DNA from 4 places in the Oryzibacillus soli genome. Region 3 is predicted to be linked to each of the others. Evidence: riboswitches for the same ligand, from Rfam matches in the RefSeq annotation. Region 3 holds a riboswitch; each other region holds the start of a gene.
The links. Region 3 has a riboswitch for cobalamin ahead of ACSEXW_RS12930 (ABC transporter substrate-binding protein). Riboswitches for the same ligand answer to the same signal wherever they lie in the genome.

Region 1 (7,259 bases), on a different contig from region 3:
ACTTCACGATGCTCCTGGAATGCAGCTCCGGCGATTTCGGGGACGGCGGAGATCTATGGTCCCCTCTCCTGGAGTACCACAATGGGAACGGCCTGTTCATCGCCAATCAACTGGAGCTGATGCAGCATGCAGACCGGGTTCCGGAGGCCTGCCTTCTCCTGCGCAATCTGCTGACATACCTGGGCGCAGCCGATATCGCCTCGGTCCGGACCGGAGTATTCGTAGGAGCCGGGAGCGGGACGGTGCCTTTCCTTCGCTCCCTAGGCTTGAAGTTCGATCTGCTTCCGGATCTCCGATCCCTTCGGCCGGAATCGTATGGTCTCCTTGTGGTTGATCCGGGCCTGCTGGCGGACCCGGTGTCTGCCTCGGCGATTCAGGCCTATGCACAGAGCGGCGGTAAGGTCGTGATTCTTCCGGCAGTACCCGGTCAAGAGAGCGGGCTGATCGCGCTGCTGAACCGGCCGGCGATGATCCGGGAGCATGAGACCTATCATCTGGAGATGGTCTCCGAAGCTCCAGCAATACGAGGGTTCAGCCCGGTGGACCTGTTCGGCTTCGACAAGGTCTTCTTGTCTCCACGCGAGGTGGTGAACCGGCCGCTGGCCGCCTACAGCCTGGAGATCCCCGGCGCGGCGGTGTGGTGTGCAAGCGTGGAGGGCACGGCCTGGAAGGATTATTACGTCGGACAGTATACGGACGAGTACAGCAGGGTGGCATTGGTGGAGCTGAACCGGGACAAGGCGCAGCCTGCGGGCAGCTTCATGCTGCAAGCCGAAGCGGGTCAGGGACTTATCGTGTTGTCCCAGCTCTTGCCCGACCCGGACAGCGACAAGTCTATTCGTCTCTATACCCGGTTATTGGCCAATCTGGGGGCGGTCTTCGACGACGGACTTCTGTCCAAGTCCAAGGGCGACGCCCAGTGGGCGGTGGAAAAGATCATGGCCCTCCCCTGTCGGCCCTATATGGATGCGGAAGCGATGAAAGCCTATTACATCGATCCGGAGTTTTCCCTGAACAATCTGGGGGAAGGACTGTACGGCTGGATGCTGAAGAAGGAACGCAGCCCCACGGACGGCTCCTTCGTCATTCGGGAGCCCATGAAGGACCGGTGGTTCCTGAGCTGCTTCGTTCACCTGCATGAGCCGGACGATGGCACATCCAACCTGGAAGGGCGGATCGGGCAGCTTCATGTGAGCACGAATGCAGCCTATGAGATTTATATGAACGGCACGGTGGTTCCCAATCCGGAGAAGCGCATCACCCTGAAGCCTGGGCTGAACCGTCTGATCGCGATTCTCCAAGGCGCAGACGAGGAGATTCGGTTCCGGATGGTGTTCCGGAATGCAGACGGCACTTACATGCGCAACCTGCAATATAAACTGACCATTGATGAAGTGGAGCCCAAATAGCGGCTTGCGAAGGAGGATAAGCACCCGATGACCGAATCCAAAACACTCCAACAGCTGCTCCAAGCGGCGGACGCCAACCTGACGGCAGTGAACCACGCCCTGCCCGTGTGGGAGATCCCCGGGTATTATTGGGATACAGCCGGCCATACGGCGGCCAAGCGGTTGATGGAAGCGGATGTGCAGACCGCCTATACCACGGCACTGGCTTACCGCTGGACCGGACGTTCCGCCTATGCGGACAAAGCCAAGGAGCTGCTCCATGCCTGGGCGTCCGTTAATCAGTCCATTGCGGGCCATGACGGCCCCCTGGTTTCCGCTTATCTGGGAGCCGGACTGCTTCAAGCCGCGGGATGGCTTCAAGCTTATCCCGGCTGGACCCGGGAGGATCAAGACCGGTTCACCGGCTGGATGACCCGGGTGTGCCTGCCGGAATGGGAGAGTATTCCGATCCGGAACAACTGGTGGAACTGGAGCCTGTATGCCCGATTGGCCTTGTTTCGGTTGACGGGCGACTATGCCCGGTTCGAGGAAACGGCTGTTCAACTGAAGGAGCATATCGACTCCTCCCTATCGCCGGATGGACTGATTCCTGAAGAGACCATGCGGGGCAACAAGGCGATCTGGTATCATTACTTCGCCTTGGCTCCTGCCACCGCCGCCGCGAAGCTCATCCGGGACGTAACGGGCGAGGACTTGTTCCACTGGACCTCCCCAGGCGGCAAAAGCCTGAAGAAAGCGCTGGACACCTTATTCTATTATGCCGTTGAGCACTCCTCGGAATGGCCCTATGAGAAGGACCAGAGCCTTCCGGAGCCGTTCGCGTCCGACACGTGGCCGGTGGATTTGTTCGAAGCCATGTCGATGATTTATGATGAGCCCGACTATGAACGGTTCGTTGCCCCCCACCGCCCTGTAATCGGCAACCGGAACCGGAACACCGGCTTTTTCCATTCCTACGCCTGGAATTACCCGGAGCTTCAATTTTGATCGCAAAAAGGCCCTTCCGATCGATGTCGGAAAGGCCTTTTTTAACGTGCGGTTATTGAATTACAGGTGGTTCCAGTAGGTGACATCCTCCACCGGCAGACGCGCTTTCGGGAAGCCCGGGTTCAGAGCCTTACCGATGGAAATCAGCATCACCGGCACCAGGTTGGAGGGGATCTTGAACTCCTCGATCAGCTTCTCAGCGGAGAAGCCGCCCATCGGAACCGTATCGTACCCGTGAGCCTTGGCAACCAGCATCAGCTGCATGGCCACCAATCCGCCGTCCACGAGAGCGACGCCGCGTGCGACTTCCGGAGGCATGGAACGGTAGGCTTCCTTCATCCGGGGAACGTAGCTGTCGCGGGCTTCCTTGGGCATGCCGGCTTCAACGGCAAGATCGTAGATTTTGTCCGCTTGCTTGTAGGCCTCTGTGTCTCCGAGCAGGATGACGGTGGCGGCGGAGTCCACCACTTGCTTCTGGTTATTGGCGATCGGAAGCAGCTTCTCCTTCACGGCCGGGTCATCGACAACCAGGAACCGCCAGGGCTGGAGATTGGACGAGGACGGTGCCAGGGCTGCTTCGGCCAGCATCTCCTTCAGCTCTTCGGCAGGAATGCGGACGGACGGATCATAGCTGCGGATGGATTGGCGCTCCCGAATAAGGGTGAAGAAATCCGATTGAACTTTTTGAGTCATATGAGTTTCCTCCATTCATCAACTGTTATAGATTTAATTACTGTTTCTTTAATAGTTACAGTATAAAAAGAAGCGCTCCGTCTGTCAACAGGAACGCCATATTTTTTCCAAAAAATATCTGATCCCAGGGTTACTCGGAACGGTGAAACGGTCAGAACTCCAACCCCGGCATAGCAGTTATGCCTTCCTCGTAATAATGCTTCACCGCCACGACCTCCGACACTAGATCCGCCGCGGCGATCACCTCCGGCTTGGCGCCCCGACCGGTCAGCACGAGATGCAGGTGCCGAGGCCTGCTGCGGATCAGCTCCAAGACTCCCTCCAACGGGAGAACGTCGTCAACCGGGAATCGGTCGATTGCCAGCGCATTGTGGATCTCATCCAAGATCACCATATCCCAATCGCCGTTCATCACTTCCTCCCGGGTCATCGCCCAAGCCTCCCGAAGCGCGCTGCGGTGCTCCTCCGGTGTCTTAGTCCACGTGAAGCCGACTCCCAGCTGCCGGACGTCAATTCCGATCTGGGTCAGGATCAGCTGTTCCCCATAGCTGCGCTTCGGTGATTTGATATACTGAAGAATCAGCACCTTATAGCCCCGGCCCGCCGCACGAACGGCCAGCCCGACGGCTGCGGTGGTTTTCCCTTTGCCATCCCCTGTGTAGACCAGGGTATAGCCCTTCCTTTTGCTTCTCTTGTCCGGTGCCGTCTGTTCCGTCTCACTCATGTCCGCTTCCTCCTCTTCTTCTCCTGTACGCTGCACATCTCGCAACCAGCCGCTTGGCGGCTTCCGGATTCGAGGCGAAGTGCACGTGGGTATATCCCGCCGTTAAGGTATCGGTAGCATAGCCGTCTTGGCCGGCTCCGCGCAGTCCTTTGGTATCGTAAGCGTGAGGGTAGATCTCCGAATCGGGAGTCAAGGTGGAATAATGATACTCGTGTCCCCGGATCGTATCCCCCTCGGCCAGGAGCACGCCGTCCCGGAGCCCCGTTACCTCCCGATAGCCGAAGGACGAGAGCTTGGACTGCATCCGCACCTCTGCGGGAATGATGCCCGCCATCGGGAACGTCCGGCCGGACTGGTCCGTAATGGAGCGGCTCAGATACATATATCCCCCGCATTCGGCGAATATCGGCAGTCCCACCTCGGCCCGGGCCTTCAGATCCCGGCCCACATGTCCGGCCTGCGCCAGCTGCTCCGCAAATTCCTCGGGGAAGCCGCCTCCGATATAGACGCCATCCGCTTCCGGCGGTACCGGCTCCCCGGCTAAGGGGCTGAACGGTTGGATACGGGCTCCCAGCTCTTCCAACAGCTCCAGATTCTCAGGGTAATAAAAGTTGAACGCCGCATCCATGGCTACGGCGATGGTGAGCGAATCCTCCGTCTGAGGATTCACGTCCGCTTGATCCGTTCCGCCGGCAGGCGTGGAGAACACCCACTTCTCCGGCCAAGGCAGGGGCGGGACCCGGCGGGCCAGCTCCAGCAGCGCGTCCAGATCCACACCCTGCTCCACCGCATCCGCCGCCCGCTCGAAGAACGGCTCCAGCTCTCCCCGTTCGATGGCAGGTACCAGTCCCAGATGCCGCTCCGGCACCTGGAGCCCCTCTTCTCTGCCCAGCCAGCCAACCACCGGGATGCCGCATACTTGCTCGACGGCGGCTTGGACGAGGCGGAAGTGGGCTTCACTGCCGCATTGGTTGGCTATAACGCCGGCGATCCGGCCCGGACCCGCCAGCTCGCGGAAGCCCAGCACCATGGCGGCCGCTGTCCGGCCGATGCTGGAGGCGTTTACGACCAACAGCACCGGTGCGGCCAACAGCTCGGCGATCTCCGCCGTCGATCCGGTATTGGCCAACGGATCCTTCCCGTCGAACATGCCCATAACCCCTTCGATCACGGAAATGTCCGCTTCTCTGGATCCTCGCAGGAAGATCTCCCTCATCACGTCCAGAGTCGTCATCCAGGTGTCCAGATTCCGGGAGATTCTGCCGGTGACTGCAGTGTGATAGCTCGGATCGATGTAGTCCGGGCCGCATTTGAAGCCTTGCACCGCCAGCCCGCGGCGTTTCAAGGCCGCCATCAGACCGATGGTGACGGTCGTTTTGCCGGCACCGCTCCCGGTGCCCGCTATCACCAAGCGGGGGATTCCGCCCCCTATCTCGGATATCATGCCGTTCCGATCCCTCCTTCTGAAGCCCCAGCACGCACAAATAAGCATCTCCGCCGGGAGATGCCTACGCGTATCGAATCCACTTACACCACCCTATGACGCGTAGGATATGAGGTGAGCGAAGAACGGGCAGGTCTCCTGACTTGCGGCTCTTCACCTGATCTCCCGCCTTCCCGCTTCATGTTCCATGAAGCAGTGGCTAATTTGGAGCGGCTCCCCGCTTACAGTGGCGCGACCGTACCGGATTTTCACCGGTTTCCCTATTAAGTCGGGCTGTGAACACCCGACACCCGTTCCCGAAGCTTACGGTATAGAAAATAATTCTCAATATACCATATGTCTATGGATTCGTCTATTGAACCCGGCTGCTTCGTCCTCTGATAGTTTCCGCTCCATCACCAAAACGAAGACCCCGTGAATCATCACGGAGTCTCCATTTTTTCAGGAAGCTTGATCTTATACCCGATGCATCATCGGCAGCGAGAACAGATAGAGGTTGATCACGGCCAGGACCGCCATCAGAACGTAATACGGAAGCAGCTTCCGCCACGATGCCCGTTGGCCGATCCGATAGACCGTATAAGCCGAGCCCACGGTACCGAGCACAACGACAAGATATTGAAGCCATTGGACGGTTCCGGCGGATGCCAAACTCAGGTCTCCGGAGAGCTGGTAACCGAACAGGCTCACGGTATTGAACCAGATCGCCTTGCCCTCTGTGAAGGCATGGAACAGGTTGTGCGCCAGATGGCCAGCCAGGTCCAGCGGGATAATGGCGTAGCCGAACCGGACGAAGTTCTCCCGGACCTTCTCCGCGCTCTTCGAGCCGGCCGTTAAGCGGGCGGTGACCCACAGCATGGCGATCGGGAGCATCATGGAGAGAACGAAAGCCACGGTGAAATTCACGTTGTAGTTCGTGGTCTGGGTGACCTTGCTGATGCCGGTCAGGATGCGGTCCCAGATCTCCAGCATGGTGATATTCTGTACGAAGACGATCCCCATGATGACCGCAGCCAGAAACGCATGCTCGGCCTTCGGCTTCTTGATGCCCCACAGCTCAGCCGTCGGCTTGCGGGGGGAGATCCGGATCGAATTGTTCGGACAGGTCTTCACGCAGTTGCCGCACAGATTGCAGTCCGCGCTGCTTTCCATGGTTCGGGGGAACTCGAACATCGGACATCCTTCCGCCTTCTCGTTGCCCTTGTAGCAGGACTGGGTCTTGCACGTTTTGCAGATGTCCGGAGTGCCCCGGAGCTCCAGCATGCCGGACCGGGAATAATTCCCGGCCAGGCCGCCCAGGAAGCACAGCGTTTTGCAGAAGGTCCGCCGTTCGTAGAATACCGACGTTCCCACCACCATCGTGGTCAAGAGAAGCAGCAGGTATCCGGAACCGCGAGGGGACTCGACGATTCCCCAGATGTGGTCGGACCAGGTGATCAGAATGAAGAACAGATCGATCAGCCAGATCCCGTATTTCTTCAGGAAGGCTGGCATGGGTCTCTCGGAGCCGACCAGCTTCCGGACGATGTCGCTGATCTTTCCGAAGGGACAGACGGCGCACCAGAATCGGCCCAGCACCAGGAAGATCACCGGGATAGCGGGCCACCAGAGCACCCAGGTTAAGGAGGTACCGAAGTTCCGGCTCGGGTTCATCGTGCCGGCCGCCAGTTCGTAGACAATGACGGAGAAGACGACCATAGCCGCCCACTGGAAAATACCCGGGTACCATCTGCTGCGCACGAAGGCCCGGATAGCAGGAACGTCCAACAGATTGTACCGCTTGCCGGCGGCGGAGACATCAGGGGATTGCGAAGTGCTGCGTACCGGTGTGCTCATGCTAGCCCCTCCTTCTTCCGGAACCGCTTGTTCCAGATTCCAATCAGGATGAATGCGGCGTTAACTGCGCCGAAGGCATATAGAACCGGCAGGTTGGGCGGGGTTTCCACCACGTTCTCATGGCTCCCGTGGCCGCCGGTGCTTGAGCTTTCGTGCGTCCCATTGG
Region 2 (7,259 bases), on a different contig from region 3:
TCATCCAGTCCGGCCATCAGCGGATTATTCTTGTCCTTGATGCACACCTTGTAGTGAACGCCGTCATTACCCGGATGGGCCACCCACTGCCCGCCCACCATATACTGGAACTCCGTCTCGTTGCGGAAGGAATCTCCCAGTCCGCCGTGGCACCCCGCGATGCCGACGCCGCTTCGGACGGCCTCCAGCAGAGGGTTCAGCTGCTCCTTCGTGATGCTGCCCATGGTCCAGACCGGCACGATGAGATCCAGAGCCTTCAGCTTATCGACGTCCAAGAAGGCATCCAGCGTGTCCGAAATTTCCACCTCGAACCCTTCCTCCCGCAGGAGGCCTGCCAGAATCTCCGATACCTCCTTCGGTTGATGGCCGTCCCATCCGCCCTGTACGATCAATGCCTGTTTCATTTTCCACACGCTCCTTCTACCGGTCTTCTACCCGGATCCATTGTCGCTGTTCGATCGATACGTCCACGGCCTCCAGCACCTGCTGGCACTTGACCCCGTCCCGGAAATCCGGAACCGGCTGCCGCTTCTCCCCCAGAGCCGTCATCAGCTCCAGCACCTCGTGAATGAAGGTATGCTCATAGCCGATGGTATGACCCGCCGGCCACCAGGCGTCCATGTAGGCATGGGCCGCGTCCGTCGCCAGCACCCTCCGGAAGCCCTGCACGTCGGGCGCATCGTCCGTGAAGTACACCATCAGCTCATTCATCCGTTCAAAATCAAACTTTACGCTGCCCTGGCTTCCGTTTATCTCGAAGGAATTGGTACACCGGTGCCCAGGGGCGAACCGGGTGGCCTCGAAGCTGCCCAGTGCTCCGTTCTTGAACCGGGCCAGGAACAGCGTGGCGTCATCCACCGTCACGGGAGCCTTCGGCGCATCCTTGCTGCCCTTGGCGCTCAAGCCGGTCATGGAATCGGCCGCGGGGCGTTCCCGTACGAAGGTCTCGCTCATGCCGATGACCTCTTCCATATCGCCGACAAGGTAGTGAGCCAAGTCGATGAGATGGGCGCCTAGATCCCCGTGGGAGCCGGAGCCGGCAATCTCCTTCTGCAGCCGCCAGACCAAGGGGAAGTCCGGATCCACGATCCAGTCCTGCAGGAACCAGGCCCGGAAATGATGGATCCTGCCCAGCCGGCCTTCCTCCACCAGCTTCTTTGCCAGCCGGACAGCCGGTGCGAACCGGTAATTGAAGCCCACCATATGGGTGACTCCGGCCTGCTCCACCGCCTCCAGCATCTCGCGGGAATCGGCCAGCGTCAGCGCCAACGGCTTCTCGCAGAAAATATGCTTGCCGGCCTTCGCGGCCGCAAGGACAATGTCCTTGTGGGCGTTGCTCGGGGCGTTGATATCGACCAGATCGATATCATCACGCTCCAGCAGCTTCCGGTAGTCGGTCTCATAGCTCTCCCAGCCGAACTGGACGGCCGCCTTGGACACCCCCGCTTCATCCCGGCCGCATAAGGCCTTCATGACCGGCCTGGGCGCCGCCGGGAAGAACATCGGCAGATCCTTATAAGCGTGGCTGTGCGCTTTTCCCATGAACTTATATCCGATCATTCCTACGTTCACGCTCTTCATTCGGCACCTTCCTTCTCGATATCGTTCCTTGCCGGCCGGAACCGCCGAAGCGGCCCGATCCCGCTTCCTTACGTCCCGCTGGACTGGCGAACCACCAACCGGGTCGCCAGAACCTCGCGCTCATGCCCTCCCGCCTCATCGTTCGGCGGTCCCTTCTCCGCCAGCTCCAGCACTCGTTCGGCCGCCCGTCTCCCCATCTCATAGAAGGGGACATGAACAGTGGTCAGAGGCGGATCCGTCAGGCTGGCGCCATCCGAATCGTCATACCCGGCCACCCGGATATCCCGGCCGGGCACCACGCCGAAGCTGCGGATACCCTGCATGAAGCCGATGGCCATCCGGTCATTGGCGGCGAAGACGGCGTCCAGCTGCCCGAGCCGGTCCCGCAGCCGCTCCGCTGCGGACAGGCCGCTGCGCCGGCTGTAATTGCCCTCGGCCATAAGCGCCGGATCTGGGGTTCGCCCCGCCTCCCGGAGCGCCCGCCGGTATCCCTCCAGCCGGTCCCGGCTGTTGGAATAGTGGGCGCCGCCGTTGATGAACCCGATCCGCTCCGCGCCCAGCGAGAGCAGATGCCGGACCGCCTGGTAGCTGCCTTCCTCGTGATCCGCGTCCACCTCGTAGAACCGCTCCTCCGGGTAGTGCTGGTTCACGATGCAGAAGGGCAGCCCTTCCCGGTCCAGCTTGCGAAGCGCCTCCCGCTCGTGCGGCAGGTCGCTGGCGCCTAGGATGACGAGGGCGTCCACCTTCTGGGTCCGGTAATGGGAGATGTAATCCATCTCCTCCTCGGGGGAACGGAAGAGAAGCAGCAGGCCGTAGCCCATCCGCTGCACCGCTTCCCCAATGCCGCTCAGAATTTCGGAGAAATAATAGGTGGAGAACAGATGCACCTTCGGCACCGAGGGCAGCACTACCCCCAGGTTGCCGCTCTTGCCCCGGGCGAAGCTCCGGGCTATCGCACTCGGCTGGTAGCCCAGCTCCGCCGCAGCCTCCAGCACCTTCCTCCGGGTCTCCTCCTTCATGGGTCCCACCCCGTTCAACACACGGGACACCGTCGCCTCCGACACGCCGGCCCGCTCCGCTACTTCTCTGCGGGAAACCATTCGCGCCCTCCTTCCCTGCACCTTGATGCCTGATCATTTTGATGAATGTACACGCGTACATTATCCGATTTATTCCATCTGCTGTCAACCGGGATTTCTCCCTCCTGGCCGCCCTCTCAAGCCAAAAAAGCCGGTTTCCGACGCTTACATCGGAATTCCGGCTTTCTTGCTCGTGCTATGTGCTCTGTTCGGTCCAATCCGTTCCGGTCCTATCCGGCTGAGCGGGGTCAGCCAGCGGCTTAACCCGCCGCCCGACGCCCCTCCGAAAGCGGAACACCTGGGGCTTCCTTCTTCTCCGCCCCCGGTCCGAGACCGTACTTCCGGTTCAGCATATAGGCATAGGTGGAGGCCAGAATCTGCTGGAACAAGGTGCCGACCATGACGGGGAACACCACCGCCGGGGCAAAATAGGTCGCGGCCAGCACCGTGCCCGCGCTGATGTTGCGCATGCCGCTGTTGAATGTCATGGCCACGGTGACGCCGAGCTCCGCCTTCATCCTCCGGGAGGCCAGCCAGCCCCAGAAGTAACCGGTAGCCGCCACCCCCAGCACCGTCAGGGCGATCCCGACGGACTTCCAGGAGAAGGTGGTGAAGTACGGCGCCACCACAGATGCATTGATGGAGACGACGGAGATGAGCCCCAGCTTGCTGAAGGGGGCCAGCTTGGGGCCCCAGGTGCTTTTGACCTGTCCGCGGGTCCAATGGTTCAGCGCCATACCGGCCAGCGAAGGCAGCACTACCATCCACAGAAGCCCCTTCATCATGCCCCAAGTATCGATGTTCACGTTTGCACCCACCAGCAAATGCAGCGTATACGGGACTACGAAGGGGGAGAGGAACGTATCCAGCAGGATGATCGACAGGGTCAGCGCGATGTTGCCTTGATATAAGGAGACCCACATGAAGCTGACGATCCCGGTGGGGATGATGAACGCCAGCGCCAGGCCGGTAATCGTATAGGCGTCCCCGTGGAAGAACAGCGAGCCTGCACCGAAGGACAATAGAGGCATCCACACGTGCAGAATGAAGAGACACACCAACAGCGGCGCCGGGTGCAGCAGCACTTTCTTCAGATCCTTGAAGCCGGAGCCGAGGCTCCCCGAGAAGGTCATGAAGGCGAAGATCCACGGAACCAGGAAGGCCGCCGGCTTCAGCCATACGGAAAGGAAGACGCCAAGCAGCAGGCTGCATGGCGTGACGAACGGCATCCACTTCTCAATAAAGCGGTTAAAGGCATAAGCAGCTTTCATCTTTTGTTATCCCTCGATTCCACCCAACAGCGTATCGTTTCGGGTCTAGTTCGTATAGGACTACTATACCTCAAGGCGGGCTCGAGAAGCGTGATTATTTTTTGGACATTTGAATCCGGCCGTAGGCCCGGGCGTAACGGATGACTTTCCGGAAGACGCTTTTATCCTTCAGCGCTTTGAAAATATACGGGTCCGGGCAGGTGTTGACCTCCAGAATCCAAGGCTTGAACGAATGGTCAACGGCAATGTCCAGGCCGATCTCCTTGATTCCGGGATAACGGGCCTCCAGCTTCCGGGCGACCCGGACTCCCAGCTGCTTCAGCCCGCCGCGGAACCGGTCCCGTCTGGCGCGATCGAGATAAGACCCCATCAGCACGGAAACGGGCTTCAGCGTCCCTCCGTTATGGAAGTTGGTGACGATCTTGCGCGGATGGGCCACCCGGCCGATCATCCCCGTCGCTTCCCATGAGCCGTTCGGCGTTTTCTGAACCATGACCCGGATGTCGAACCGGCGGCCGCCATGCTTCAGAAGATGGATGCCCTTCTGGACGAGGTAGGTTCGTCCCTTGGTCGCCTTCACCAGATCCTGATACAGCCCGTTCAGGTCCGAGAAGGTCCGGATTACGGTGCCGGATTGATATTTGTAGATCCCCTCCGTCAACTCCACCCGCATGACCCCATTGCCGAACGTTCCCCGGTCCGGCTTGACGTACACCATTCCATAATGGGACAGCATGGCTCCCAGCGTATCTTGGGTCAATCTCTCCGTGTGAGGAATATGACCTTTGATTTTCGAGTCCGCACCGAGGGTCTGCGTTTTCTTCCACTTGCTGTGGACAAACCGCTGCATGTACCTCTCCCTTTCTTGTTCCGGCTTGATGGGCAGGAATCCGCCGCCAGGAGCGTGCACCGCCGCGGAGGCCTTCTCCCTTGGCAATCCTGCGAGACATCTTATCCTATGCCGGCCGTACCGGATTGGCGAGGGCGAACAGGCAATCGGCAATAAGCCCCCTGGCATACTGCCAAGGGGCACTCAAGGAATGCATATGTGGGAATCACGTGCTGATGACGCCGGATGGACCGTTTAGGCCGCCATCGGGGCGGTCCGCTCTTGTAGGGTTGGGGCCACGGTCTCCGCCGGTGCCGGAGGCAGCCGGGTCTCCCTGCCGGAGTTGCGGCCGGCGCATCCGGCCATCCACGTTAGGATCAGGCCTGCGGCGCAGAATAGAATCAGCTTGCCTTTTGACATGTCGGTTCTCCGTCCTTTCCCCATCAATATATGTAACGCACCCACGCGCTCCGACCTAACGGAAGTGAACATTTCTTGGACAAAAAGATCCGTTGTTCCGCTTCGGCACTTTGGAAGTATTGCATATTTTTACGTTTGAATGTATGATTATCCATATTGGAATTATTCCATATTGGGATTAGGTGCTCTGTCCAATTAGAACCGGATCAGAGCTTAAAAGGGAAGTTCGGTGAAAAACCGACGCGGTCCCGCCACTGTAACAGAGGAGTCAGCGTGAATGACGCCACTGATCTTCGGATTGGGAAGGCTACGCTTGATGATGATTCTGGAGCCAGGAGACCTGCCTATTCTGACAGCACTGCCGTACCTACGGGAGATAGGGAGGTGTTAGATGGACCGTCATAATGCGCGATTATGAGGGCGTCTTTCCCTATGCTTTTTAGGGGAGAGACGCCTTTTTGATTTTCGGAAGTAAGCGGTTGGTTACGATTATGAACGATACGAGGAGAATCATACTATGGCCCTATGCAGTATTCTAGGTTACCCAAGAATTGGTTTCGACCGGGAGTGGAAAAAAGCGCTGGAAGCATTCTGGTCCGGGAAAATCGAGGAGACGGAGCTGCATCTCAAGCTCCAGGACATCCGTCTCGGTCATTTGCGTAAACTGCAGGACAAAGGAATCGACCTGATCCCGGTTAACGATTTCAGCTACTACGATCATGTACTGGATACGGCCGTCATGTTCGGCCTTATACCTGACCGGTTCCGGCATAAGGACGGTCCCGTCCCGCTATCCGTCTATTACGGAATGGCGCGCGGCACGAAGGATGCCACGGCCAGCGAAATGACCAAGTGGTTCAATACCAACTACCATTACATTGTTCCGGAGCTGCACGATGCCAATCCGGTACTGACAGAGAACCGCCCCCTGCAAGCCTACCGTGAAGCGAAGACGAAGCTAGGCCTTGAAGGCAAGCCTGTCGTTCTAGGCCCTCTTACCTTCCTGAAGCTCGCCAAAGGTTATACGGCCCATGAGACGGACTTGTGGCTGGATCGTCTGATTCCGCTCTACGTCCAAATGCTGCAGGAGCTTGCCGCTGAAGGCGTTCAGTGGGTACAAATGGACGAACCGATTGCCGTTGTCAGGTTGACAGCTGAGGATATACAGCGGCTGAAACGAATCTATGCGAACCTGGCTGAAGCCGTCCCGTCCCTTAACATCATGCTGCAGACATATTTTGAATCGGTTGAGAACTACAGGGATCTCATTACTCTTCCCGTAAAAGGCATCGGGCTCGATTTCGTACACGGTCTCGACGGGAACCTCTCTTCCCTTAGGGAGCATGGATTTCCTAGCGACAAAATTCTTGGCGCAGGCGTGATCAACGGAAGGGGGATCTGGCGTGCTAATCTTGATGATAAGCTGGCCCTGCTCGATGAATTGCAGCAAGCGGTTCCGGCAGAGCGCTTGATCCTGCAATCCTCCTGCAGCTTCCTTCATGTGCCGGTATCCACCGAGCGTGAGACGAAGATACCCTACGAGATCAAGGGGGCCCTTGCCTTCGCAGATGAAAAGCTTGACGAACTGGTCCTTCTGAGAAGGGCGGTTACAGAAGGCAAACCAGCGGTTGCCGAGGAATTGATGACAGCGGCCGAGGCGCTTGACCGATTGAAGCAGTCCCCTTCCCGCAATCGCATCGATGTCCAGGAAGCGGTAGCCTTGATGACGGCACAGGATCCTAAGCGAAGCAAGCCGTTCGAGGTGCGCCGTATTGCACAGCAGGCAAAATGGAAGCTGCCCTTGTTCCCTACAACGACCATCGGAAGCTTCCCCCAAACCTCTGATGTCCGCAAGGCGCGCCAGTTATGGCGTAAGGGCGAATGGACGAAGGACCAATATACGGCATTCATTCACGAACAGATCGATACTTGGATGAAGCTTCAGGAAGAGCTTGGTCTGGATGTTCTCGTACACGGCGAATTCGAACGGACCGACATGGTCGAATTTTTCGGGGAGAAGCTGGATGGCTTCGTGTTCACTCAAAACGGATGGGTGCAATCCTATGGCTCCCGCTGCGT
Region 3 (7,259 bases):
CCCATCTCGCCGGTGGCGAACAGGCCCACGCCCTGATCCGCCAGCTCCAGAGCCAGCTCGTAGCCGACCTGAACGGCGGCCAGCGCCTCCTCCCGGGTCATGGCCGCTTCCCGGGCCAGATTCCGGGTGCCCCAGCGGACCTTGCGGGAGATCAGCTTCTCGTGGGACAGCTCTGCGTTCACCCCGATATCGACGCAGACCACCTCCGCTCCCGCATGCCGGGCCAGCACATTGACGGCAGCGCCGCCGCCCAGGAAGTTCATGACCATCTGGGGCGTCACCTCCTGCGGAAATGCGCTCACGCCTTCCTCGCATACCCCATGGTCGCCGGCCATTACCACCACGGCCTTGCGCCCCAGCTCCGGGGCCAGCTCACCGGTCATGCCGGCCAGCTGCACCGCCACCGCCTCCAGCTTGCCCAAGCTGCCGGGGGGCTTGGTCAGCTGATCCAGATGCGCCGCCGCACGGGCGCAAGCCTCTTCGTCCAGCGGCCGAATGCCGGCCGTCATTTGTTCCAATGATAAGGTTGCCTTCTTCATCGTCTTATCGTCTCCTTTTCCTCTTGCCGGGTATCCCCGGTCTGAATCGGTTCGCTTTCTTCCGGAGTCAGCAGCAGCTGTGGCGCTCCGACAGCCGGATGCGGCATCACCACGGGCCGGGTGCCGTACACCCGCTCCACCAGCTCCTCGCTCAATACCTCCCAGGGCATCCCGATGGCCTGGACTTCCCCATCCTTCAGCACCAGCAGCCGGTCGCAGTACAAGGCGGCCAGGTTCAGATCGTGCAGCACAGCCACCACTGTCAGCCCGCACTCCCGGTTCCACTTGCGCACGTAATCCATCATCTGGAGCTGGTAGCCGATATCCAGGTAGGTCGTGGGCTCGTCGAGGAGCAGCACCGTCGGCTCCTGCGCCATGGCCTTGCCCAGCGCCGCACGCTGGCGTTCGCCTCCGCTCAACTGGTCCACCGCCCGCTCCTCCAGCACCGCCAGCCCCAGCCGCTCCACGATCCCGGCCAGCAGCCCCTCGGCATCGCTCCGGTCCCGCCCGAGCCAATCCTGATGGGGATACCGTCCCATCTCGAGAATCTCCCGCACGGTGAAGCCGACCGGCGGCAGTGCCTCCTGCTCCAGCACCGCCATGAAGCGGGCCAGCTTCCGCCGGGCATAGTCGGACACCTCCCTGCCGTCCACCCGCACGCTCCCCGCATCCGGGCGCTCCGTGCCGGAGATCATCTTCAGCAGGGTGGATTTGCCGCTCCCATTGGGACCGATGATCCCGTAGATCTCGCCCTTGCGCACGGAGCAGCTCACCTGCTTGAGCACCGGCACGCCGTCATAGCTCTTCTGCACGTTCTCCATGACGATCATCGCATTAACCCCCTTGCCGGTATTTGCGCTTGCGCAGCAGATAAGCGAAGAATGGCGCGCCCAGGAGTGCTGTTACCACACCGAGCGGGATCTCCTTCGGAGACAGGACGAGCCGGGCCAGCGTATCGGACCACAGCACATAGATCCCTCCAGTTAGGGCGGACAGCGGCACGATAAGCCGGTAATCCGGTCCGACCGTCAGCCGCACCAGATGGGGAACCACTAATCCGACGAATCCGATGACCCCGCATACGGACACCGCCGCTGCAGTCAGCAGAGTGGACACGGTCAGCACGATCCACTTGGTCCGCTCCAGATCGACGCCGAGATGAGCGGCCTGCTTTTCCCCCAGCGTCAGGAGGTTCAAGGCCCTCACATGCCACCAGATGACCAAGAGTCCGAACACAAAATACGGCAGGAGCACCAGCGAATAGTCCCAGTTCCGCATGGACAGGCTTCCCATGAGCCAGTAGAGGATCTCGTTGACTACCTTGTTGGAGAGACTGACCATAAATGAGACGACGGCGCCCAGGAAGGCGCTGACGACCACCCCCGCCAGAATCAGCGTTTCCACCTTGGACTTCCCGCCATGGGAGGACAGCCGGAAGACCGCCACAAGCGTCAAGGTCCCCGTTGCAAAAGCTACCAGCGGCACGGTAAACTGCCCCACGGCATGCTGCAGCTCGAACAGGATGATGAAGGCGGCCCCGACGGACGCGCCTGAGGCTACGCCCAGCGTGTAAGGGTCGGCCAGCGGGTTCCGGAGCACCCCCTGGAAGCCCGAACCGGCCACTCCCAGCGAAGCGCCGACCAAGACGGCCAGAACCACCCGGGAGAAGCGAACCTTCATAATAATGTTCTCGCTGGCCTGCGGCCAATCCGGATGGACGACACTCCCCAGCAGGGGGAGCTTATGCAGGAGAATCCGCCACACCTCCAGGAGCGGCAGTCTAGCCGAACCCAACGACAAACTCGCAATAATGGAGAAAAGAAGGAGCGCCGCCGCTCCTCCTCCCCATATGATCAGTCGCCTGTTCATCTTATTTCACTTCATCCGGGTGGATCGCCTTCGCCACCTCGATCAGTCCCTTGGTGACACGCGGACCGACCCGGCTGACCAGATTGGAATCCACCGCATACTGCTTCTTGTTCTTCATGGCATCGATGGCATCCCAGCCCGGACGCTTGTTGATCTCCTCCAGGATGGAACCCATGCCCGCTTCACCCTTGGCATAGACGATGACCTCCGGATTGGCCTTGATGATGGCCTCCGGATCGATCTTGTACCAGCCCTTCTTGTCTGCGCCGATGTTGATGCCTCCCGCCAGGGTGACGATCTCGTCCATGAACTCGCCGGAGCCTACGGTCCAGCCCGGGCTGAATTCGATGTACACCCGTTTCTTCGGTGCGTTCTTCACGGCATCGGTCACTTTCTTCAGATCCGCGCGCATCTCGTCAGCGGCTTTCTTGGCTTCCGCTTGGGTGTTCAGGATCTGGCCGAACAGCTCCACCCGGTCGATCGCCTGCTGGAGCGTCTTCGGATCGCTTGCGAACACCTTGACGTTCAAGGCCCGAAGCGCCTCCACCGCCTTCTTATTCACACCGGCGCTGGCGAAGACCACATCGGACCCTGCCGCCACCACCGCTTCCATGTTGGAATTCAGATCGCCGATCTGCGCCTTGCTCTTGGCTTCCGCCGGATAGTCGCTCCACTTGTCCACGGCCACGATCTTGGCTCCCGCTCCCGCCGCGTATACGGACTCCGTCTCGCTCGGGGCCAGGGTGACGATCTTCTCAGGCGCTTTGTCGAAGGTGATCTCCACGCCGGTCGCATCCTTCAGCTTCAGCGGATACACCGTCTTCGAAGCCGCCTGGGTCGCCGCGGGGGGCGTTGCCTGGACAGCCGCCGTGGCCGCGGGCTGAACCGTTGCGGTTGCCGCTGCCGAAGGAGATGCCGAATTGGTGTCCTTGCCGCCGCAGCCCGCCAGGGCCAGGGACAGGGTTAGTGCTGCCGCTGCCGTGACAGCCGCCTTTTTCCGCCACATGTTGTTGCTCATCCGAATCTCTCCCTCGTACGTATGTATGAGATGAGCCTGAATGCCTCGAACAAGACCCAAACGAAAGAACCCTCCGGCCTCTTGCGAGGCGGGAGGGCACAGCAAATCAGAAAGGGGTGCGTTCCGGCGTTCGACGTTCGTCTCACGTCCGGTCGGACTCCGTGATCAGCCTGATCCTTTTCCTCGAAGGATTTCGTCAGCTACACTCGGATGGGCAGGTCTCCTGACTTACGGGTTCAGACGTGCCTCGCCTTCCCATTCCGGCTGCATGCGGAACAGTGGCCTTACGAGGTCGTCCCCGATTCACAGTGGCGGGACCGTGCCGGTTTCACACCGGCTTCCCTTTTAACCTTGCGCGTGAAGCGCGAAGGACCCATCGGCGGGAATCTGCTATTCGGTTCTCATTCAAGCGCGAATCTCTAAGAGCACATTATAGGCATATCCGATGGGAATTACAAGAACTATTTTAGATAACGTTCGTCATACGGTGGGAGGAAGAACATGAAAAGAGCCTTCCCCGTGCGGGGTCAGGCTCTCTGAAAAATTCCCATATATTCGTTCAGCTTCTTATCGAGAATCGTGCTGATTTCCACTACCTTGGGCGCGGTCAAGCACTGCTCCTTCAAAGCCAATTGCTCCATCTTCTTGCGAAGGCTGTAAATTTCTTCTTCCAGGGAGGCGGATGGCGAAGGTTTACTAGATAGTCGGTAAGCCCATTTGGTGCTATGGTTAGGATCGCGAACCAACATGCTACCACGATAAGACCGGCATACGTATTCAGCAAACGCCATTTATATCCCTCCTTTAAGAATTCCCTGGTTAGAATGTTTACAATCCCCTAACATAAGGATACCAGTTTTTATTTGAAAAAGAAAGCGGATTTTACTAGATTTCAAGAATTTGGGGGTCTTGCGCAGGACAATGGACCTGCTCCTTCAGCCCCGCTCCAGCCGCCTCAGGAACTTATCGATCCGATCCAGCGCTTCGATCAGCTGGGCGATCGAATTGGCATAGGTGCATCGCAGGAAGCCCTCCCCGCCCAAACCGAATACGTGCCCCGGAACGGCAGCCACCTTCGCCTCAAGCAGCAGCCGCTGGGCGAATTCCTCGGACGTGAGCCCGGTTCCGGCTATGCTCGGAAAGGCGTAGAACGCTCCCTGGGGTTCATGGCACTCCAGTCCCATGTCGCGGAAGCCCTTGACCACCAGCCTGCGCCTCTGGTTGTAGGAGTCCACCATCCGGTCCTTCTCCTCCATCCCGTTCCGAAGCGCCTCCAAGGCAGCCACCTGGCTCATGATGGGAGCACACATGACCGTATACTGATGGATCTTCAGCATGGCGGCGATCAGCTCCCGGTGTCCGCAGATATAACCCATCCTCCAGCCGGTCATGGCGAAGGCCTTGGAGAAGCCGCTGACTAGCAGCGTGCGGTCCTTCATCCCGGGCAGGCTGGCGAAGCTGGTATGCTTGATCCCGTAAGATAGCTCGGCATAGATCTCGTCGGAGATGACGAGGAGATCATGCTCCTCGACCAGACGGGCGATCGGCAGCATGTCTTCGTAGGTCATAACCCCGCCGGTCGGGTTGCTCGGATAGCAGAGGATCAGAACCTTGGAGCGAGGCGTGATCTTGGCCTTCAGGCTCTCCGCGGTCAGCTTGAAGCCGTCCTTGGCGAAGGTCTCGATCCCTACGGGAATGCCCCCGCCAATGGAGGTGATGGGGCTGTAGGATACATAGCAGGGCTCGGGAATCAGAATCTCATCCCCCGGATTGATCAAGGCCCGGAGGGCCAGGTCGATGGCTTCGCTGCCTCCAACGGTCACAATCATTTCATTGGAGGGCTCGTAGCTGACCTTGAAGCTGCCATGCAGATATTCGGCAATGGCCTCCCGAAGCTCGAGCAGGCCGGCATTGGACGTATATTGGGTCTTGCCGCGTTCCAAGGAATAGACGCAAGCCTCCCGGACATGCCAAGGCGTGACGAAATCCGGTTCGCCCACCCCCAGGGAGATGATGCTCGAATCCTTGCTTGCGCTGACCAAGTCAAAAAACTTCCGGATCCCCGAGGGCGGAATAGCCCGTACCAAGGGAGTCAAATAGTCCTGCATCGATTGGCGTTTCGTCGTCATACGGGATCATCCTCCGCTTGGGTTTAGGGAGCAATGACGAGCCGGTTATCGTCCTCATGGTCTTCGAACACGACGCCGTCCTGCTTATATTTTTTCAAGATAAAATGGGTTTTGGTCGAGAGTACGCGATCAATGGAAGACAAGCGCTGCGAGACGAACAGGGCCACCTCTTTCAGGGTGCGGCCTTCCACTTCCACCAGGAGATCGTAAGCGCCGGACATCAGATATACGGACTTCACCTCAGGGAACAGATAGATCCGCTCGGCGATGGCGTCGAAGCCGCGGCCTCGTTCGGGTGTAATCTGAACCTCGATCAGGGCGGTGACCTTGTCGTCCTCCACCTTGCTCCAGTTGACGATAGGCGCATATTTAATGATCACTTTGTCCGCTTCCAGCTCCGCGATGGCTCGCTCAACCTCCTCCCGCGCCGCATCCAGCATGGTGGCGATCAAGTCGGGCGTTCTCCGCGCATCCTCCTTCAGGATATCGAGAACCTTCGCTTTCAGTTCAGTCATGATCATGTCCTCCTAGAAGAGTAATCCCGGAATCTTCCGGATTCCCACGCCCCGGGCGGACCGGGGCTGAAAAGAATTATTATCACTATACACCGTAAACTCCCATGAAGCAAAGAAAAAATCCCACCCTTGACCATTCGCTCCTCAAGTTGGCAAATGATCGGATGGGACCTTTCTATAATTCGGCCGTTCGTTCCTCAATTTGACGAAAAACCGTAAAACAACCCTGTGGTGACCGCATACTCCGCGTCAGCCCGCGGTATGCAGCCGTTCGTTCTTCGGCAATAGGAGCTTCGCCATGTGGTCGCGGATTCCGCGGCGCTCATAGCCCGGGGCCAGAATGACCTTCAGGGCGGCATGCTGGTCCGGAGCCGTAACCCGGCTGCCGATGCCAACCAAGCGGCCGCTGTCGTAAGCGGCGATGACACTGCCGGCCTCCACGGCCTGCCCGATGTCGGATGCAAACTCCGTCTCCGCATAAGACTGCATAAAGGCATTCAGCTGTTCCGGTTCGGGAGCTCCGACTTGCAGAGCAATCTTCATTTCCCTCATCACCTTCAATTCGTTTCTCTGTATATAAATATACAGGATGCTGAATTTTTATGCAAGTGAATTCTCAAAAAAATCTCATTCCATCCCTCTGCATGTTCATCATCCCCAGGAGCTATTATAAGCAGCCGCCTGTGTATCGGTATGGGCGAACGCCAAAAATAATCCCCTTAGCCAAGGCCAAGGGGATCTGCTTCAATCGAATAAGCCCATACTCAAATAACGTTCGCCCGTATCAGGGGCGATGCATAACACCCGCTTGTCAGGGCCCAGCCGCTCCGCTTCCCGAAGCGCAGCCCATACCGAGGCTCCTGCAGAGGGACCTACGAGTATCCCCTCTTGGGCCGCAAGGCGTCTGACGGTATCCAGGGCGTCCCCATCTGACACCTGGACGATCTCGTCATAGACGCCCGTGTTCAGGATGGCCGGGATGAAGCCGGGGCTGGTGCCGACCAGCTTGTGTGGACCCGGCTGACCGCCGGACAGCACCGGAGAGCCCTGCGGCTCGACGACCACGACCCGAAGACCCAGGATGCGGCGCTTCAGCTCCTCGACCGTGCCGGTAATCGTGCCGCCCGTTCCCGCCGTTGCCACGAAGGCATCGAGGCGGCCTCCGGTCTGCTGCAGGATTTCCTCCGCT
Region 4 (7,259 bases), on a different contig from region 3:
GTCATGAAGGCCGGTGAAAGCAAGAACGTTACCCTGACCGCCACCTATGCGGACGGCTCGGAGGCGATCGTGAACGTCCCCGCCGAATGGTCCAGCTCGAAGGTCAGCGTGGCGGATGTCAAGGACGGCCTCATTACCGCCGAATACAAGGGCACCGCAACCATACGGGCCAAGTATGCGGGCAAAACCGTCAGCATCACCGTCATCGTCCAGTAGGGTGCCTGAAGACGCGCTGGCCGCTTCAGTCCGAACGGCCTAAAATGAACTCAAAAAAAGGTCCCGCCGGTTCAAACCCGGCAGGACCCTTTTCTCACGAAAGGAATGGAACGAAATGGAAACAAACCCTATGGAATGGAATCCGGCCGAGCAATCCCATGTGCTTGCGGTTGGACCGCTACGCTTCAACCGGCAGTCCTTCCAGGTGTTCTCAGATGACCGGGACCTCCTGCTCACCGTGAAGGAATTCTGCATCTTCATGAAGCTTGCCGAGCATCAGAACCAGGTTCTGGAGCGCTCCCGCTTCGCCGGTCTGTTGGCGAAGGACGGGCAGCTGTTCGACCCCGGGTCGCTGACCATCCATATCAAGAACATCCGCAGCAAGCTGGGCAGCCTGAAGACCTGCATCAAGACCGTGTGGGGCGTCGGCTACGAATTCGTCGGCTTTCCCTCCGAACACGCCTCCGGCTCCTCCCAGGAGTCCGTATCCGCCCCCGCCTCCGAGCCTTCGCTCGCTCACCGTTAGTCCCCGAACACAAAATCCTCGTCGGTCAGCTGCTCCACATGGATGGCACGCACGTAGCCATTGCCTTTTTTGGAGAAGAAGTCGTGCTGCTTGGTGTCCGTCCGAAGGCCATTCTGCACTACGGGGTGGATCTCTTCGTCCGGGAACAGGGGGTCCAGCCCCAAGTTCATCCAGGCCTTGTTCGCATTGTAGCGGAGGAAGGCCTTCACCTCGTCCGCCAGGCCCACGCCCGCGTAGAGCAGCTCCGTATAGGCCTCCTCGTTGGCATGGAGCCGGGCGAACAGGCTGTGCAGCTCCTCCTGCGCCTCCGTCTGCTCCGCCTCCGTCAGCTGCGAGAAGAGCTCCTGGGCCAGCGTTCCCACGTAGAGCCCATGGATGCTCTCATCCCGCAGAATCAGGTCGATGATCTCCCCGCTGCTCGTCATCTTCCCCTGCCCCGCCAGATAGAGCGGATAGAAGAAGCCGCTGTAGAACAGATAGCTCTCCAGAAGCACCGACGCTCCCATGGCCAGGTACAGATCCTTGCGGGTCTTGATGCCGTAGTAATACCGGGAGATGGTCTCCGCCTTGTACTGCAGGTTCTCCTGTCCCTCCACCCAAGCGAACACCTTGTCGATCTCTTCCTTCGTCGCCAGCGTCGTGAAGATGCTGCTGTAGGACTTGGCGTGAATCTGCTCCATCATCCCCATGAAGCCCAGCACGGCCTTGCGCTGAAGCCCCTCCGTATACTCCAGAATCTTCGGCATGCCGGCTCCGCCCTGCACGGTGTCAAGCAGCGTCAATCCGCCCAGCACCTTCATGTAGAGCTCCCGCTCCGCATCGGACAGAGCCAGCCACGACATCTTGTCGTCGGACAGGGGAATCTCGTCATCCGTCCAGAACTGCATGATATTCTGATGCCAGAATTCGATGGTGAAATCGTCATCCGGCCGGTTCCAATTTACCGCTTTGATGGCTTCCATGCGGATCTTCTCCTCCAATCGCTCTTGCTTCGGCCTACATTACACCGAGCAGCTGATGCATTCCTCCAAGGTCAACAGGTTGGTCCTGGTATAGTAGAGGGACTTCAGCCCCATGCGTGCGGCGTAGATATAATATCGGGCCAGCTGCCGGGTGGTCACGTCGCTGTTGACATGAAGCACCGTGGACACGCCCTGGTCGATATGCTCCTGGATGGCGGCGATCAGATCCAGCACCTTGAACTGATCCATCTGGTAGGCCGACTTGTAATAGAAATAGTTGTCCCGGCTGAGATACGGCATCGGATAATAGGTCGTCGAGTTGGCGTAAGTCCGGGTCTCGATGGGCGATACGATGGGCATGACGCTGGAGGTGGAGTTCTGGATGTACGAGATGCTCTGCGTCGGCGCGATGGCCAGGCGGTACGCATGGTACAACCCGTGGCGGACCACCTGCTCCTTGAGACGGGCCCAGTCTTCCGGAGACGGCACCTGGATGCCTTGGAACAGCTCCTGCACCTTGGCCGAGGCCGGCCGGTAATCCGTGGCCAGATACCGGTCGAAGTAGGTGCCGTTCGCATAGTCGGACCGTTCGAAGCCCTCGAATACGACGCCCCGGTCCCGGGCGATCTCCATACTTTTCTCCAGCGAGTAGTAATTCATCATCATGAAGAACGTCTTGGCAAAATCCTTCGCCTCTTCGCTCTCATACGCGATCTTGTTCTTGGTCAGGTAGCCGTGGAGGTTCATGGCTCCCAGGCCGACGGAGTGCAGCTCCCGGTTGGCCTTCACCACGCCCGGCGCATTCTGAACCCGGGTCATATCGCTGACCGCCGTCAGCGCCAGCATGCCTTCATGCACGGACTCCCGCACCTTGCCGCTCTCCATGACGTGGACGATGTTCAGCGATGCCAGATTGCAGCTGATGTCCCGCCGGATATGGTCGGGCTCGCCGTAGTTGCCGATCTCCGACGTCTCCTGCAGCTGGAAGATCTCCGTGCACAGGTTCGACATCTTCACGCTGCCCAGCCGCTTCAGGGCGTGGCCCCGGTTGGCATTGGTCCGGTTCATCATGTACGGATAGCCGGATTCCAGCTGAATGGCGGCGATCTTCACCAGCATCTCCCGGGCGCCCATCACCGCCTTCTTGCGGACGCGGGGATCCGCCAAGAGGGTCTCGTACATCTCGTCGATATCCATGTCGTCCAGATGCTGGCCATAGGCCTTCCACACACTGTACGGGGCAAAAACATGCAGCGGCTCGTTCTTCTCCGCCAGCTTGTAGAACTGCTCCGGCACGATCAGGCCGATGGACAGAGTCTTCAACCGCGACTTCTCGTCCGCGTTGATCTTCTTGCTGTCCAGGAACTCCAGCACATCCCAGCCGAAGATGTTGTAATAGGCCGCTCCGGAGCCCTTGCGCTGTCCCATCTGGTCCGCGTAGGAGAAGGCATCCTCCATCAGCTTCAGCACGGGCATGATGCCCTTGGCCGCCCCCTCGACGCCCTTGATGGGCTCGCCCCTGCCGCGTAGCTTGGACAGGTTGACGGCCACGCCGCCGCCGATCTTGGACAGCTGCATGCAGGTGGACAGCACGTAATTGATGGAATTCAAGGAATCGTCCATCTCGAGCAGGAAGCATGATACCATCTCGCCCCGGCGCTTCTTCCCCGCATTCAGGAAGGTGGGCGTGGCCGGCTGCAGCCGCTGCTCCATGATGGAGGCAGCCAGGGTCCGCGCCAGCTGCGCATCTCCACGGCCCAGATAGAGGGCGGTAATGGCGGCGCGGTCAGGGTAATGCTCCAGATAGAGCTTCCCGTCGTCGCTCTTCATGGCGTAATCCGTATAGAACTTGGACGCCGCCATATAGGAGGCGAACCGGAAGCCGTAGCCATGGGCAAGGTCATAGACGCTGGCTACCTCCTCGGCACTGTACAGGGCGTACACGTCCTCATAGTAGTGATGATCGATCATATACCGGACCTTCGCATCCGTATCGGGGAAGGACATCGTCCGGCCCGCCGTCTCCTCCATGAAGGCGTCGACCGCCTCTAGGTCCTTATCCAAACGGAAGAAGCCATCGGCATCCTTCATCATCAGCATGTTGTTCAGTTCAATATGACGCAACCGCACGCACCTCCGTCAGAAATCTCTCCACATCCCGCTCCGTACCCGACAGCTCGAACTTGCACAGCACCGGTACGCCGAAGAGCTCGGACACCCGGTCCGCACTGCCGGCAAAGTGCTCGCCCCAGTTACGGTTGCCGCTGGCCGCCACACCCCGGAGGTAGTTCCGGTTCTTCTGCAGGAAGTGGAGCACCTTCCCTGGAGCCTGTCCCATCCCCGTCGTATAGGTCACCAGCACGAACGGGGCGTCGACCTCCAGGGCTTCATCGATGCGGACGGCAGGCAGATTCAGCTTCTTTACGAATTTACCGACATGGCCGGTTCGGGAATCATAGGCGATGAGCAAGGCTCTTCAATCCTTTCAACAGGTCATTGGGGGCCAAAAAAGCGCCTCCCGGCTCCCATGGGGAGTCCTAGAGACGCACGAAGAGCAGGGTCCGTCCATTCCCAGCCCATACAGGCCGGAACGGGTAAGCCGCTATCGAACACGCCCCTATCTCCCGTAGGGAAGGTGTCATCCATGGAAACAGGCAGGTCTCCTGGCTCTGGCGTCATCACCCGCCGCTCCTTCCCGGCCGGAACGACCAGTGGATACGTGTGGCGGATTCTTCCATTACAGTGGCGGGACCGCACCGGCTTTGCACCGGCTTCCCTATTAAGCCTGCGCCGGCTGGTTGTGTCCAATACCGGGGTAGGCACCTGTTCCAATCAATATGTAGTAGGTACCATTGAATACTACAACGATATCTAGCAACTGTCAATGCGAAATTGACAACTTTTCAACAATTTCATAGACTTCAGCGCTTTATTTCGACACATCATAGACGCCAGAACGCGTTCCAGCGTCTTCTTGCTTTTTGCGGAAGGGGAAGCGTATAATCGGCAAAAAATAGGAACCATATCGCGAAACACCATGCAGGAGAGAGTAATCGGACCTGCGGGACCGACAGGGAAGGTTTGCCGGAGACTGAGAGCAGACCTAAGGGACCGAACCGATGAAGTTCACTCCGAAGTGGGGCCTTGAACGGAGCTGATGCTCCCATTAGAGGCTGCCGGTTTCATACCGTTATCATGATTCGAGGAAAGTGCTGCGGACATCCGGAAATTCCGGCCGCACCTTTCGAACGAGGGTGGTACCACGGCTTCCTGTCCCTTCTTTTGGGGATGGGAGGCCTTTTTTGCTGTATCTGGGAAGATTAGGACCAAGGAGGAATGATGGAGGATGGAAAACCGTCAGTTGGAGGAATTGCGGGGCAAGCTTGACGCGCTGAACGGACAGCTCCTGGAGCTCATCTCGGAGCGCGGGCAGGTGGCCCAAGAAATCGGAGCGTTGAAGCAGAAGCAGGGCATTCCGAAGTTTGACCCTGTCCGGGAGCATGACATGCTGGAGCGGCTCGTGGCGATGAACAAGGGTCCGTTCGACGATGCGGCGGTTCGGCACCTGTTCAAGCAGATCTTCAAGGCTTCGCTGGACCTGCAGAAGATGAACCACAAGAAGGATCTGCTGGTCAGCCGGAAGAAGCAGGCCGAGGATACGGTCATCACCGTCCGGGACGCCGTCATCGGCGGAGGCTCGTCGATGCTGGTGGCCGGCCCCTGCTCGGTGGAGAATTGGGAGCAGATGCGGACCGTAGCGGCTGCCCTGGTCCGGTCCGGCGTCCGCGTCATGCGGGGAGGCGCCTTCAAGCCCCGCTCCTCCCCTTATGACTTCCAAGGCCTGGGGATGGAAGGGCTCAAGATGATGAAGGAGGTGGCGGACGAGTTCGGGCTCATCACCATCAGCGAGATCGTGAATCCCGCCGATATCGGCCCGGCCACGGAGTATATCGACATCATCCAGATCGGCGCAAGAAACATGCAGAACTTCGAGCTGTTGAAGGCCGCGGGCGAAGTGGATACGCCGGTGCTGCTGAAGCGGGGCCTGGCCGCCACCATGGAGGAATTCCTGCTGGCGGCGGAGTACATCGTCTCCCGCGGCAATTCGCAGGTCATGCTGATCGAGCGGGGCATCCGCACCTATGAGAAGTGGACTCGCAACACGCTGGACATCTCGGCGGTGCCGATCCTGAAGCAGGAGAGCCACCTGCCGGTCCTGGTGGACGTGAGCCATTCCACCGGGCGCAAGGACATCCTCGTCCCCTGCGCCAAGGCCGCTCTGGCGGCAGGCGCCGACGGCATCATGGTGGAGGTGCACCCGAACCCGCCGACGGCCCTCTCCGATGCCGAGCAGCAGCTCGACATCCCGCAGTTCGAGAAGTTCTTCGCCGATGTGCGGGCCTCCGGCTTGTTCAAGGCGTAGCGCGGAATGTGAATGCCCCGCCCCCTGTTGGTGAAGGGGACGGGGCATGTATCGTTTACGGCGTATACACGATGTTGTCGATGTACAGGGGATCCGGTGTAATCCGAGCCGCCGTTGGCCACTTTCAGAAATGTACAAAAGAAACCTCTCCTTTGGAAATGGTTGGGTGGTACCTCCATTTTACCGAGGAAAGGTATCTTTTGTTTTACTTTTTACGAGACGAGGCTGCTCCGCGCAGGAAAGTGTTGTTTCAACCTGTCGGGAGGAATCTTACTTAATCTCTACCTTCACACCGTGTTTCGCCAGAACCTCTGTCATCGCCTTCTTGGCATCCGCTTCGTCTGGACCGTGCACCTCCAGAAAGTGAGCGTCTTCATAAAGCAAAGTCATGCTGAGACCAAGCATACTTTTCATGTCGATAAACCTGTTCCCGACCCTCATGACAACACTGGATTGGAAACGGCTGGCGGTCTGGTTGATTTCGACAATGGCGTTCGTGGATACTCCTCTCATAGAAGCCCCTCCTTGGTTCATTCCGTTCGGATTATGGTTCCTTCCGTTATATAGTGGAAGTTACGATCATTATAGATCATCGTTTGCACCAGGAGTATGGGGCCGGTTTTAGATTTATTTGCGATTCTTTTCGGTAATGCCTCAGCTTCATACGCCTGTCGTGAAAAAGATGCCGTTTCGTTTTATACTGTTCTACAGCGGCCGATGACGGCTGACGATCAAATCTTGCCGGGCATCGGCACGTAAGGGGAGCTTCGCTTGAACATGCTGTACCACTGCCGAACACCGTACCATGAGGAACTCACCGTGTACGACACCGATGAACATGAAGGTGAAAGAGGCCGCTTCCGCGTGCTCCAATTTTCGGATGAAGCCGTACAGGGGGTGATGGATCTTACCCGTCCGGATCGGATCCTGTTTGAATATCCGAGGGCCATGATCCATCTGATCGAGCACAACCATGGTCCGCTCCGGGAGATCTTCATCGTAGGACACGGCATCGGCTCCCTGGCCCGTCATTACGAGGGCCAGCCCGGCTCCGTCACGGTAGCGGAGCTGGATCCGGAGGTGGACCGGGTGTCTCGGCAGTATTTCGGCTACAGCGGGAACAACGTGGTCA

Region 1: linked by a shared signal. The riboswitch ahead of ACSEXW_RS26565 (cobyrinic acid a,c-diamide synthase CobB) and the one ahead of ACSEXW_RS12930 (ABC transporter substrate-binding protein) in region 3 are both predicted to bind cobalamin.
Region 2: linked by a shared signal. The riboswitch ahead of metE (5-methyltetrahydropteroyltriglutamate--homocysteine S-methyltransferase) and the one ahead of ACSEXW_RS12930 (ABC transporter substrate-binding protein) in region 3 are both predicted to bind cobalamin.
Region 4: linked by a shared signal. The riboswitch ahead of nrdI (class Ib ribonucleoside-diphosphate reductase assembly flavoprotein NrdI) and the one ahead of ACSEXW_RS12930 (ABC transporter substrate-binding protein) in region 3 are both predicted to bind cobalamin.

What each region holds. Positions count from the first base shown of each region.
Region 1 covers NZ_JBPPGJ010000029.1:40,879-48,137, forward strand. The annotation lists gene ACSEXW_RS26545 (glycoside hydrolase family 2 protein) at 1-1,409, shown strand, start outside; gene ACSEXW_RS26550 (alginate lyase family protein) at 1,437-2,396, shown strand; gene ACSEXW_RS26555 (nitroreductase family protein) at 2,457-3,089, opposite strand; gene ACSEXW_RS26560 (cob(I)yrinic acid a,c-diamide adenosyltransferase) at 3,241-3,813, opposite strand; gene ACSEXW_RS26565 (cobyrinic acid a,c-diamide synthase CobB) at 3,806-5,257, opposite strand; cobalamin riboswitch at 5,369-5,566, opposite strand; gene ACSEXW_RS26570 (4Fe-4S binding protein) at 5,714-7,093, opposite strand; gene ACSEXW_RS26575 (hypothetical protein) at 7,090-7,259, opposite strand, start outside.
Region 2 covers NZ_JBPPGJ010000037.1:909-8,167, reverse strand. The annotation lists gene ACSEXW_RS27505 (ThuA domain-containing protein) at 1-404, opposite strand, end outside; gene ACSEXW_RS27500 (Gfo/Idh/MocA family protein) at 421-1,581, opposite strand; gene ACSEXW_RS27495 (LacI family DNA-binding transcriptional regulator) at 1,650-2,681, opposite strand; gene ACSEXW_RS27490 (bile acid:sodium symporter family protein) at 2,921-3,931, opposite strand; gene ACSEXW_RS27485 (YheC/YheD family protein) at 4,026-4,781, opposite strand; gene ACSEXW_RS27480 (hypothetical protein) at 5,016-5,180, opposite strand; cobalamin riboswitch at 5,344-5,542, shown strand; gene metE (5-methyltetrahydropteroyltriglutamate--homocysteine S-methyltransferase) at 5,698-7,259, shown strand, end outside.
Region 3 covers NZ_JBPPGJ010000008.1:198,917-206,175, reverse strand. The annotation lists gene cobT (nicotinate-nucleotide--dimethylbenzimidazole phosphoribosyltransferase) at 1-539, opposite strand, end outside; gene ACSEXW_RS12940 (ABC transporter ATP-binding protein) at 536-1,369, opposite strand; gene ACSEXW_RS12935 (FecCD family ABC transporter permease) at 1,374-2,408, opposite strand; gene ACSEXW_RS12930 (ABC transporter substrate-binding protein) at 2,410-3,426, opposite strand; cobalamin riboswitch at 3,623-3,818, opposite strand; gene ACSEXW_RS12925 (aspartyl-phosphate phosphatase Spo0E family protein) at 3,954-4,217, opposite strand; gene ACSEXW_RS12920 (aminotransferase class I/II-fold pyridoxal phosphate-dependent enzyme) at 4,362-5,555, opposite strand; gene ACSEXW_RS12915 (Lrp/AsnC family transcriptional regulator) at 5,579-6,070, opposite strand; gene ACSEXW_RS12910 (hypothetical protein) at 6,320-6,613, opposite strand; gene cysK (cysteine synthase A) at 6,815-7,259, opposite strand, start outside.
Region 4 covers NZ_JBPPGJ010000006.1:153,071-160,329, reverse strand. The annotation lists gene ACSEXW_RS10125 (Ig-like domain-containing protein) at 1-216, shown strand, start outside; gene ACSEXW_RS10120 (winged helix-turn-helix domain-containing protein) at 332-742, shown strand; gene nrdF (class 1b ribonucleoside-diphosphate reductase subunit beta) at 739-1,704, opposite strand; gene nrdE (class 1b ribonucleoside-diphosphate reductase subunit alpha) at 1,744-3,828, opposite strand; gene nrdI (class Ib ribonucleoside-diphosphate reductase assembly flavoprotein NrdI) at 3,815-4,174, opposite strand; cobalamin riboswitch at 4,341-4,546, opposite strand; gene ACSEXW_RS10100 (bifunctional 3-deoxy-7-phosphoheptulonate synthase/chorismate mutase) at 5,051-6,127, shown strand; gene ACSEXW_RS10095 (HPr family phosphocarrier protein) at 6,398-6,640, opposite strand; gene ACSEXW_RS10090 (spermidine synthase) at 6,905-7,259, shown strand, end outside.